Regions from separate parts of the Promicromonospora sp. NPDC019610 genome, predicted to be linked through region 2. Evidence: predicted binding sites of a transcription regulator. Region 2 holds the regulator's gene; each other region holds the start of a gene.
The links. The regulator HspR, encoded in region 2, represses chaperone genes until heat shock. The targets are predictions, from matches to a motif close to AAGTTGAGTCNNNNNGACTCAACTT.

Region 1 (3,269 bases), on a different contig from region 2:
TGAGCTGACCGCCCTCCTCGTACCCGACGTAGCCCGGAGGGGCGCCGACGAGCCGGGCCACGGAGTGCTTCTCCCCGTACTCCGACATGTCGATGCGCACCATGGCGCGCTCGTCGTCGAACAGGAAGTCCGCCAGCGACTTGGCGAGCTCCGTCTTGCCGACGCCCGTCGGGCCGAGGAACAGGAACGACCCGGTGGGCCGGTCGGGGTCGGAGACGCCGGCGCGGGTGCGCCGCACGGCGTCGGACACCGCGGCGACCGCGGCCCGCTGGCCGATCAGACGCTGCCCGAGCACGTCCTCCATGTGCAGGAGCTTCTCGGACTCGCCCTGGAGCAGCCGCCCGGCGGGAATGCCGGTCCACGCCGCGACCACCTCGGCGATCTCGTCGGCGCCGACCTTGTCGGCGATCATCGGCTGGTCCGGGGACGGCAGCGCCTCGACCTCGGACTCCTCCTCCTCGGCGGCCGCGAGCTCCTTCTCGACGACGGGGATCTCGCCGTACTGGATGCGTGCCGCACCCTCCAGGTCGCCCTCGCGGAGCTTGCGCTCGGCGTCGGTGCGCAGCTCGTCCAGGCGTGCGCGCAGGTCACCCACGCGGTTGTGCCCGGCCTTCTCGGACTCCCAGCGCGCGGTCAGGGCGGCCAGGGCCTCCCGGCGGTCGGCCAGGTCGGCCCGCAGGCGCTGGAGCCGGTCCTTGGAGCCGGCGTCCTCCGACTCGGAGAGCACGACCTCCTCCATCTCGAGGCGCGTGACGGCGCGCTGCAGCTCGTCGATCTCGATCGGCGAGGAGTCGAGCTCCATGCGCAGGCGGGACGCGGCCTCGTCGACCAGGTCGATCGCCTTGTCGGGAAGCTGCCGGCCGGAGATGTACCGGTCGGAGAGCGACGCGGCGGCCACGAGCGCCGAGTCGGCGATCGTGACCTTGTGGTGCGCCTCGTAGCGCTCCTTGAGCCCGCGCAGGATCGCCACGGTGTCCTCCACCGAGGGCTCGCCCACGAAGACCTGCTGGAACCGGCGCTCCAGCGCCGGGTCCTTCTCGATGTGCTCGCGGTACTCGTCGAGCGTGGTGGCGCCGACCATGCGGAGCTCGCCGCGGGCCAGCATGGGCTTGAGCATGTTGCCGGCGTCCATCGCGCCGTCGCCGCCGGCACCCGCGCCGACCACGGTGTGCAGCTCGTCGATGAAGGTGACCACCTCGCCGTCCGACGCCGTGATCTCCTCCAGGACGGCCTTGAGGCGCTCCTCGAACTCGCCGCGGTACTTGGCGCCGGCCACCATCGAGGCCAGGTCGAGGGCGATCAGGCGCTTGCCCTTGAGAGACTCGGGCACGTCGCCGGCGACCACGCGCTGGGCCAGGCCCTCGACGACGGCGGTCTTGCCGACACCGGGTTCACCGATGAGCACGGGGTTGTTCTTGGTGCGGCGGCTCAGCACCTGGATCACGCGGCGGATCTCCGCGTCGCGGCCGATCACCGGGTCCAGCTTGCCGTCGCGCGCCTGCTGCGTGAGGTCGGTGCCGTACTGCTCCAGCGCCTTGTAGGTGCCCTCCGGGTTGGGGCTCGTGACACGGCCGGAACCACGGACGGCGGGCAGGGCCGCGCGCAGCGCGTCGGCGGTCGCCCCGGCATCGGACAGGATCTGCGCCGCGGACGACTGCCCGGCGGCGAGCGCGATGAGCAGGTGCTCCGTGGAGACGTACTCGTCGCCCAGCCCCTGGGCCTCCTTGCCCGCCAGGTCGAGCACCGTCGCCAGGGCGCGGCTCGCGCTCGGCTGGGCCGTGCTGGACCCGCTGGCCTGGGGCAGCGCGACAAGGGCGGCGCGCACCTGCTGGCCGATGGCCTGCGCGTTCGCCCCGACCGCGTCGAGCAGTCCGACGGCCACACCGCGCTCCTGCGTGAGCAGCGAGGCGAGCAGGTGGACCGGCTCGAGCTGCGGGTTGCCGGCGGCCGACGCCGACTGGATGGCGTCGCCGATCGCCTGCTGCGACATGGTCGTGAACTTGGTGTCCATGAAGCCTCCCGGGGCTGGTGAAAGTGGGCTCAGTTCTACCCAGGTGAAACCGTCTCAAAGTTGAGCCTATTCCACTCAACTTGATAATCACTGTAGCGCGCCTCACCCACACTCGTACGGTGGCGGCATGAGCACCCAGGTCATCGTCCTCAACGGCGGGTCCAGCTCGGGAAAGTCCGCGATCGCCCGCGACCTCCAGGCCGTGCTGCCCGAGCCCTGGCTCTCGCTCAGCATCGACACCCTGGTCGACGCGATGCCCGCACGGCTGACGGCCGGCGGCGACGGGATCGGGTTCGCCGACGACGGGGGCGTCGCCGTCGGCCAGGACTTCATGGCGCTGCAGGACGCCTGGATCGCCGGGCTGGTCGCCATGGCACGGGCCGGCGCGCACCTCGTGGTCGACGACGTGTTCCTCGGCGGCGCCCGGTCCCAGCGCCGCTGGCTCGACGCGCTGGGCGACGTACCGACGCTCTGGGTGGGCGTGCGGTGCGACCCCGCGGTCGCCGCACGGCGCGAGGCCGCCCGCGGCGACCGGGTCACGGGCATGGCCGCGCAGCAGGCCGACGTCGTCCACCGGGGCGTCCGGTACGACCTGGAGGTCGACACCACGGGCACCGGGTCGCTGGACTGTGCGCGGACCATCGCCGCACACCTGAGATCATCACGGGGTGACCGAGCAGACTGACGACTCCCTGACCCCACCCCGCGCCGTCCTCGTGGGGATCGTCGGCGGGTCCTTCTCGGGGCTGTTCGGCCTGGGCGGCGGCATCGTGATGGTGCCGCTCCTGACCTCGCTCGGCGGCCTCACGCAGCGCCGGGCCAGCGCCTACTCGCTCGCGGCGATCCTGCCGGCGGCGATCGTCGGCTCCATCCCGTACCTGACCCACCAGGCGGTCGACCTGATCTCGGCCGCGCTGCTCGTGGTCGGCTCCGTGGTCGGCGCGGCCTACGGCGCGCGGCTGCTCGCGCGCGTACCGGAGACCCTGCTGCGCTGGCTGTTCGTCGGCGTGCTCGTCGCGGGCATCGTGCGCTCCCTGCTCGACGCGTTCGCCGACCCGCCGTCGGTCAGCACGGCGCAGGGGATCCCCAGCCTGCTCGACGGCGCGGGCATGGTCGGGCTCGGCCTCGTCATGGGCATCGCGTCGGGCCTGCTCGGCATCGGCGGCGGCCAGATCGCGGTGCCGGGGCTGTCCGCGCTGTTCGACTTCGCCCCCGCGCTCGCCAAGGGCACGTCGCTGGTCGCGATGATCCCCACCGC
Region 2 (3,269 bases):
CCCAAGGACGCCGACGACGCGGCCGTCAAGAAGGCCTACCGCAAGCTCGCGCGTCAGTACCACCCCGACCAGAACCAGGGGAACGCGGCGGCGGAGTCCAAGTTCAAGGAGATCGGCGAGGCCTACGCGGTGCTCTCCGACCCGGAGCAGCGCCGCCAGTACGACGCCGTGCGTGCCATGGCGGGCGGCGCCCGCTTCTCGGCGGGCGCCGGTGGTGCCGGGGCCGGCGGGTTCGAGGACATCATGGGCGCCATGTTCGGCGGCGCCCAGGGCGCGGGCCGGGGCGGGCCGCGCGTCCGCTACCCCCAGGGCGGGAACGGCGGCTTCGAGGACATCCTCGGCTCCATGTTCGGCGCCGGCGCAGGCCGGACGGCCTACGGCGCGGGAACCACCGGATACACGACCCCGACCCCGGGTGCGGACGTCGCCGCCCAGGTCACGCTGCCGTTCCGGGCGGCCGTGGAGGGCACGACGGCGGAGCTCGAGGTCAACGGCCGCACCTTCACGGCCCGGATCCCCGCGGGGATCAACGACGGCAAGAAGATCCGGCTGCGGGGCAAGGGCCGGCCCGGGGTGGCCGGCGGTCCGGCGGGTGACCTCGTCGTGACCGTGCACGTCACGCCGCACCCGGTCTGGACGCTGGACGGCACGGACCTGCGCATGACCGTGCCCGTCACGTTCGCGGAGGCGGCGCTCGGCACCACGCTGGAGGTGCCCACCCTGGACGGCGCCACGGTGCGGCTCAAGGTGCCCGCGGGCACGCCGTCGGGCCGGGTGCTGCGCGTCAAGGGGCGTGGCGTACAGACGGCGAAGGCGACCGGCGACCTGCTCTTCACCGTGCAGGTGGCCGTGCCGCAGAAGCTCAGCAGGAAGGCCCGGCAGGCGCTCGAGGCGTTCGCCGCCGAGAGCGACGGCGAGGACGTGCGCGCCGGGCTGGCCGCGCGGGCGGCGGAGTGAGGACCGGTGCGGTGGGGTGGCTGCCCTGCCGCACCGGGTTCGGCTAACCTGCCCGCACCAACAGTGCAGAACAGACTTCGGAGGTGAGCATGGTCGACGACGACACACCCGTGCTCACCGTGTCCAAGGCCGCCGAGCTCGCGGGGATGCACCCGCAGACGCTGCGGCAGTACGACCGCCTCGGCCTGGTGGTGCCCCGCCGCACGCGCGGCCGCGGGCGCCGGTACTCGCGCCGCGACGTGGCCCGTCTGTTGCAGGTGCAGCGGCTCGCCCAGGGCGAGGGCATCAACCTCGCCGGGATCAAGCGCATCCTCGACCTGGAGGCGCACGTCTCCGTGCTGGAGGAGCGCCTCGGCGACCTGCTGATGCGGGTCCAGGAGGAGGGGCGCGTGTTCGCCGCGGGACCGGCGGCGGGCGACGTCGTGGTGGTCCAGCGCGGTCAGCGCGTCCGCAGCGCCGCGGTGCGCGTGGACCTGGAGCACCGCGCCGTCGGCGGAGGGGCCGTGGTGCTCTGGCGCCCGGCTCCGCGGCGCGAGGAGTGACCGCGTCCTCGACGCGCGGCTGATTTCAGCAATGGCATTCTTTCGTTAACCAAGAATGCGCGCCCGGGTATAGGTAAGGCATTCCTTGCTCTACGCGATCTCTTCTTTCGGAATACGATCGGTGTATTCCGCAGGAGTGACGCACCGAGCGAGGAGAGATGCCATGAGCACGCTGATGGAAATGCCCGAGGTCGTCGAGTGCTCGATCGACGGCTGCGGGTACAACCACGAGCACGGCTGCCACGCCGGCGCCGTCACCATCGGAGGCCACACGGGCGACGCCTCCTGTGCCACGTTCATCCCGCTGAGCACCAAGGGCGGCCTGGAGAAGGTGATCGCCCACGTGGGCGCCTGCCAGCGCGCGGAGTGCACCCACAACGACCACCTGGAGTGCAACGCGGCGTCGATCCGCGTGGGACCGGGCCCCGAGGACCCGGGGCACGCCGACTGCCTCACCTTCGAGCAGGCCTGAGCCCTCGCGCACGGTCGGGGGCCGGGCGCGAGGCGCCCGGCGCTCAGCACGCGCTCAGCGCGCCAGGTGGTCCAGGAGGAGCAGCGCGTCGCCGTGCGTCCCGGGAAGCCGCTCGACCCACACCCGGGTCGGGCGGCGCACCTCTGTCGTCAGGCCGAGCACCTCGGCGTTGCGCTCCACGACGCGGCGCAGCGACTGGCCGAGCTCCGCCGTCGTCGGGCCGCGCTCGCACAGCACCACGAACGTGCCGTCGCCGACGGCCGCCATCGGGTGGCCCTCGCCGAACACCTGGTGGAGGGTGCGGCCGATCGCGGCGGAGCGCGCGAGCCGCTGCCAGGTGTCGAGGTTCTCCAGGCCCACGTCGAGCACCAGCAGGCAGTGGGACTCGCCCGCGGTCGAGCCGGTGCGCTGGGCGACGCCGTAGGTCTCGCGCAGCCGCTCGCCCAGGTACTCACCCGTGGGCAGGCCGGTCGAGGGGTCGTGCGTGGCGATCTGGTAGGGCACGCGCTCGCGCTCCCCGACCCAGCCGATCGCCGCGGCGCGCAGCGCGCCGACGTCCGTGGGCCGCCCGAAGGCGGCGTAGAGACAGGCGACGTCGTCCAGGGCCTCGGTGATCCCCGCACCCACCCCGGCGCGCGCCGCACCGAGCCGTTCGGCCGGCGCGATCACGCCACGGCCCTCGGCCAGTGCCTCTGCTAGCGCTTCTGCGGCGGGGTGCTCCCAGTCGTTCGGCCGGATCCAAACCGACGCCAGACTCGTAGCGCGCCACCGCTCGCGCAGGTCGTGCACACGCACCCGCGCCTCCTGCTGTGCCTCGCTCATACTGATGGGACCCTCACGGGGATACATCATGACGCACCTTCGAGAGTGAGGTGCCGGACTTCACCCGGGCGTCACCCCGGAATCTGGAATTCCACCCCCTAAATCTGCCGCCTGGCTCTATAGTCTTGGCAGGACGGCGACAGTCAACGGCAGCGCGACCACCGCGAGAGTCTGGGTAGACGTGAGGCAAGTCGAGAGCAGCACAGGGGAAACCCCTAGCGACGCGGAACTGATTCTGCAGGTCAGGTCAGGTGACCGTGACGCTTTTGGCGTGCTCTACGAGCGTCACTCGGCCGCCGCTCGCGCCCTCGCCCGGCAGTACGTCCCGGCCGCTGACGCGGAGGACGTCGTCGCCGACGCGTTCAGCAAGCTGTTCGAGATGCTGCGCCGCGGGGTCGGTCCCGACGCCGGGTTCCGCCCCTACCTGTACACGATGGTCCGCCACCGGTCGTTCGACGTGTCGCGCGGTGCCGCGC
Region 3 (3,269 bases), on a different contig from region 2:
CTCGTGGAGAGCGGCGCGACCGCGGAGGTGTTCAGCGCGCCGCGCGAGCTGTACACCGCGGAGCTGCTGGCCTCGGTGCCGACGCCGGACCCGGTGGCGCAGCGGGAACGGCGCGCGGCGCGGCTGGCGCTGGCCTCCGCGGAGGACGCCGCCCCGGCCGCCGGTGCCGCCCGATGACGGACCGGCCCACGGCCGGCGTCGACATCGGGGGCACCAAGATCAAGGCCGCCGTCGTCACGACCGACGGCGCGGTGCTCGCCTCGGCGACCGCGCCCACGCCGTCGGGCGGCGCGGCGATGCTCGACGTCGCGGCGGAGCTGGTCGCGGGTGCGACGGCGTCGGCGGGCGTGCCCGTGGCGGCCGTCGGCGTGGGCGCGGCCGGCGTCGTCGACCCCGTGACGGGCGAGGTGCTGGCGGCCAGCGACTCCTTCGTCGACTGGGTGGGCACGAACCTGCGCTCCGGGCTCGCCGCCCGGACCGGACTGCCGGTGACCGTCGCGAACGACGTCGACTCGTTCCTCGTGGGCGAGGCGACCTGGGGCGCCGTCCGCGGTGTCCGGTCGGCGGCGGGCATCGCGCTCGGGACCGGCGTCGGGGGAGCGCTGTGGCTGGACGGCGCGCTGTACCGGGGCGCGGGCGCGGCGGGGGAGATCGGGCACATGCCCGGGTTCGGCGACACGCGGTGCACCTGCGGGCAGCGGGGGCACCTGGAGACGCTCGCGTCCGGACGGTCGGTGGAGCGGCGGTACGCGGAGCTGGTGGCGGCGGGCGGCTCGGGCGGTGTCCTGCGGGGTGCGGCCGGCGTCGGCGTCGCCCCCGGGGCCGGCATCGCTGCCGGGGCCGGTGTCGTCGTCGGCGCGGCGGAGATCGAGGCGCAGGCCCGGGCCGGGGACGAGGCCGCGGTGCGCGTGCTGGCCGACGCCGGCCACGCGGTCGGCTCGGCGGTGCTGGTGCTGGCGGCGCTGCTCGACGTCGGGCACGTGGTGGTGGGCGGCGGGCTGGCCCACGCCTGGGACCTGCTGGAACCCGCGATCCGGGCCCGGCTGGCGGACGAGCCGCCGGTCTCGGGGCACACGGTCGAGGTGCGCCGGGCCGTGCTGGGCGGCGACGCGACGGTGGTGGGCGCGGCGGCCCTGGCCCGGCCCTGACGGGTGGCGCAGATGAGATCGGTCAGCTGCCCCGGCCCGGCAGCAGAACGCGGACGGCGCCCGGCCGCGGGGTGCGGTCGGGCGCCGTCGGGTGGCTGCCTGAGGGGATCAGGCGGCGGTGGTGACCTCGATGCGCTGCGGCGTGGTGCCGGCGAAGACGCCCGGCACGGTGACCGTCAGCACGCCCGCGTCGTAGGACGCGCGGACGACGTCGCCGTCCACGGCCCTGGGCAGCGTGACGACGCGGCGGAAGGAGCCGAAGCGGACCTCCGAGATGCGGCGGCCCTCGGACTCCTCCGAGCGCTGGTCCTTGCGCTCGCCGCGGACGACGAGCTTGCGGCCCTCGACCTCGACGGTGATGTCGTCGGCCGGGTTGACGCCCGGCAGGTCGAGGCGGGCGACGAGGTCCTCGCCCTCACGGTAGACGTCGGCCGCGGGCACGACGCCCTCGGAGACGCCGAGCTGCTGGCTCCACGGCTCGCGCAGCCAGGTGCTGGCGAACGGGGAACGGGTAAGAACGGTGGTCATGATGTCCTCCTCCGGACGGGTCTGATGACGGGTACAACCTGAGTCGACCCGACTCAATTTCCGGGTTCGCCGACGGCGGACGCCACCCTCCCGCACCCCGTGTCAGTGGCGGGTGATCGTGAGGCTCGCGTCGTCCGGGCCCACGACGACGTCCGCCGCGCCGCCGACCGGGATCGTGAGCAGCGGGCTGGTGTGGCCCAGGTCGACCCCTGCCAGCACCGGCTTGCCGGCCAGCGCGGGCTGCCGCGCGACGATCTCGTCGAGCGCCGCGCGCGTCATGCCCGAGGCGGTCTGGAACCGGCCGACGACCAGCCCGGTCACGCCGGCGGCGTCGGGCAGCTGGAGCAGGGACGTGAGGTTGCGGGCGAAGGCGACCGTGTTCGACTCGTAGTCGTCCTCGATGAAGAGGAGCGCGCCGTCGAGCGACGGCATGTTCGCCGTGCCCTGGAGCAGGTTGAGCGTGCAGAGGTTGCCGCCCACGATCCGGCCCGACGCCTGCCCGGGCCGCAACCGCCACCAGCCCTCGTTGGCCACCGGGGTGCGGGCGTCCTGGTCGAGGAACCACAGGTCGTCCGTCCAGGCCGCCGACGGCTCGACGGCGATCGGGTCCTCGGTCGTGACCGCGGCACGGAACCAGTCGCCGGTGGGCTCGAAGTGGTCGCGCATGCCCCAGCTCGACCAGTGCGGGCCGGAGTAGGTGGCCAGGCCCGTGCGGGCGAGGATCGCGTTCTGCAGCGCAGTGATGTCCGAGTAGCCGCAGAACACCTTGGGGTGGGCCGCGATCAGGTCGAAGTCGAGGTAGGGGAGCAGCTCGTTGCTGTTGAACCCGCCGATCACCGTGAGGATGCCCGCGACGGCGGGGTCGGCGAACGCTGCGTGCAGGTCGGCGACGCGGTGCTCGATCGAGGCGCTGCGGAACTGGTCGTCCTCGTCGACGTGCTCGCCGAACGTCAGCGTGAGTCCCATCGCGGCGAACCGCTCGTCGATCCAACGGGTGTTGTCGTGCTCCATGACCATGGCCCGCGACCGGGCGGGGGCGATGACGCGGACGGTGTCGCCGGAGCGGAGCTTGGGCGGGACGATGGTTGCGTGCGCTGACATGACCGCAGCCTAGGACGACGCCGTGGGTGCCGGCCCCGGAATTTTCCGACCAGTTCCCGACAAGGAGGAACGATGCGTGCCACCCGGATCATGGCCAACCTGCGGGTGGCCGACCTCGACGCGGCCAAGGACTTCTATGCCGACTACCTCGGGCTGAGCACCGAGGAGTTCAACCTGGGCTGGGTGGCTCGCTACACGTCGCCGTCCACCGGCGCGGTGGTCCAGCTCGTGACGCGCGACGCGACTGCCGCCGCGGACGCAGCCGTCTCGATCCACACACCCGACGTCGAGGGTGCGTACGCCGAGGCGCGGCAGCGGGGGTACGAGATCGTGCACCCGCTGACGACGGAGTCGTGGGGAGTGCGGCGGTTCCTGGTGCGGGCGCCCGACGGCACGGTGGTCAACGTGGTGCAGCACGCGGACTGACGGGTTCCCTGGGCGCTCGACGAGATGCCCTGATAGCATCTGCTATCAGGAGGTGGTTCGGGTGGA

Region 1: a site for HspR is predicted at 2,069-2,093, ahead of clpB (ATP-dependent chaperone ClpB). Genes of this name have one in related genera too.
Region 3: a site for HspR is predicted at 1,712-1,736, ahead of ACH45N_RS06320 (Hsp20/alpha crystallin family protein). Genes of this name have one in related genera too.

What each region holds. Positions count from the first base shown of each region.
Region 1 covers NZ_JBIRXX010000001.1:533,489-536,757, reverse strand. The annotation lists gene clpB (ATP-dependent chaperone ClpB) at 1-2,011, opposite strand, end outside; gene cpt (chloramphenicol phosphotransferase CPT) at 2,139-2,696, shown strand; gene ACH45N_RS02315 (sulfite exporter TauE/SafE family protein) at 2,680-3,269, shown strand, end outside.
Region 2 covers NZ_JBIRXX010000003.1:47,317-50,585, forward strand. The annotation lists gene ACH45N_RS21330 (DnaJ C-terminal domain-containing protein) at 1-957, shown strand, start outside; gene ACH45N_RS21335 (heat shock protein transcriptional repressor HspR) at 1,047-1,499, shown strand; gene ACH45N_RS21340 (DUF1540 domain-containing protein) at 1,663-1,971, shown strand; gene ACH45N_RS21345 (hypothetical protein) at 2,026-2,793, opposite strand; gene ACH45N_RS21350 (sigma-70 family RNA polymerase sigma factor) at 3,065-3,269, shown strand, end outside.
Region 3 covers NZ_JBIRXX010000001.1:1,427,172-1,430,440, forward strand. The annotation lists gene ACH45N_RS06310 (dipeptide ABC transporter ATP-binding protein) at 1-177, shown strand, start outside; gene ACH45N_RS06315 (ROK family protein) at 174-1,148, shown strand; gene ACH45N_RS06320 (Hsp20/alpha crystallin family protein) at 1,257-1,676, opposite strand; gene ACH45N_RS06325 (S66 peptidase family protein) at 1,779-2,777, opposite strand; gene ACH45N_RS06330 (VOC family protein) at 2,850-3,203, shown strand; gene ACH45N_RS06335 (nucleotidyltransferase family protein) at 3,265-3,269, shown strand, end outside.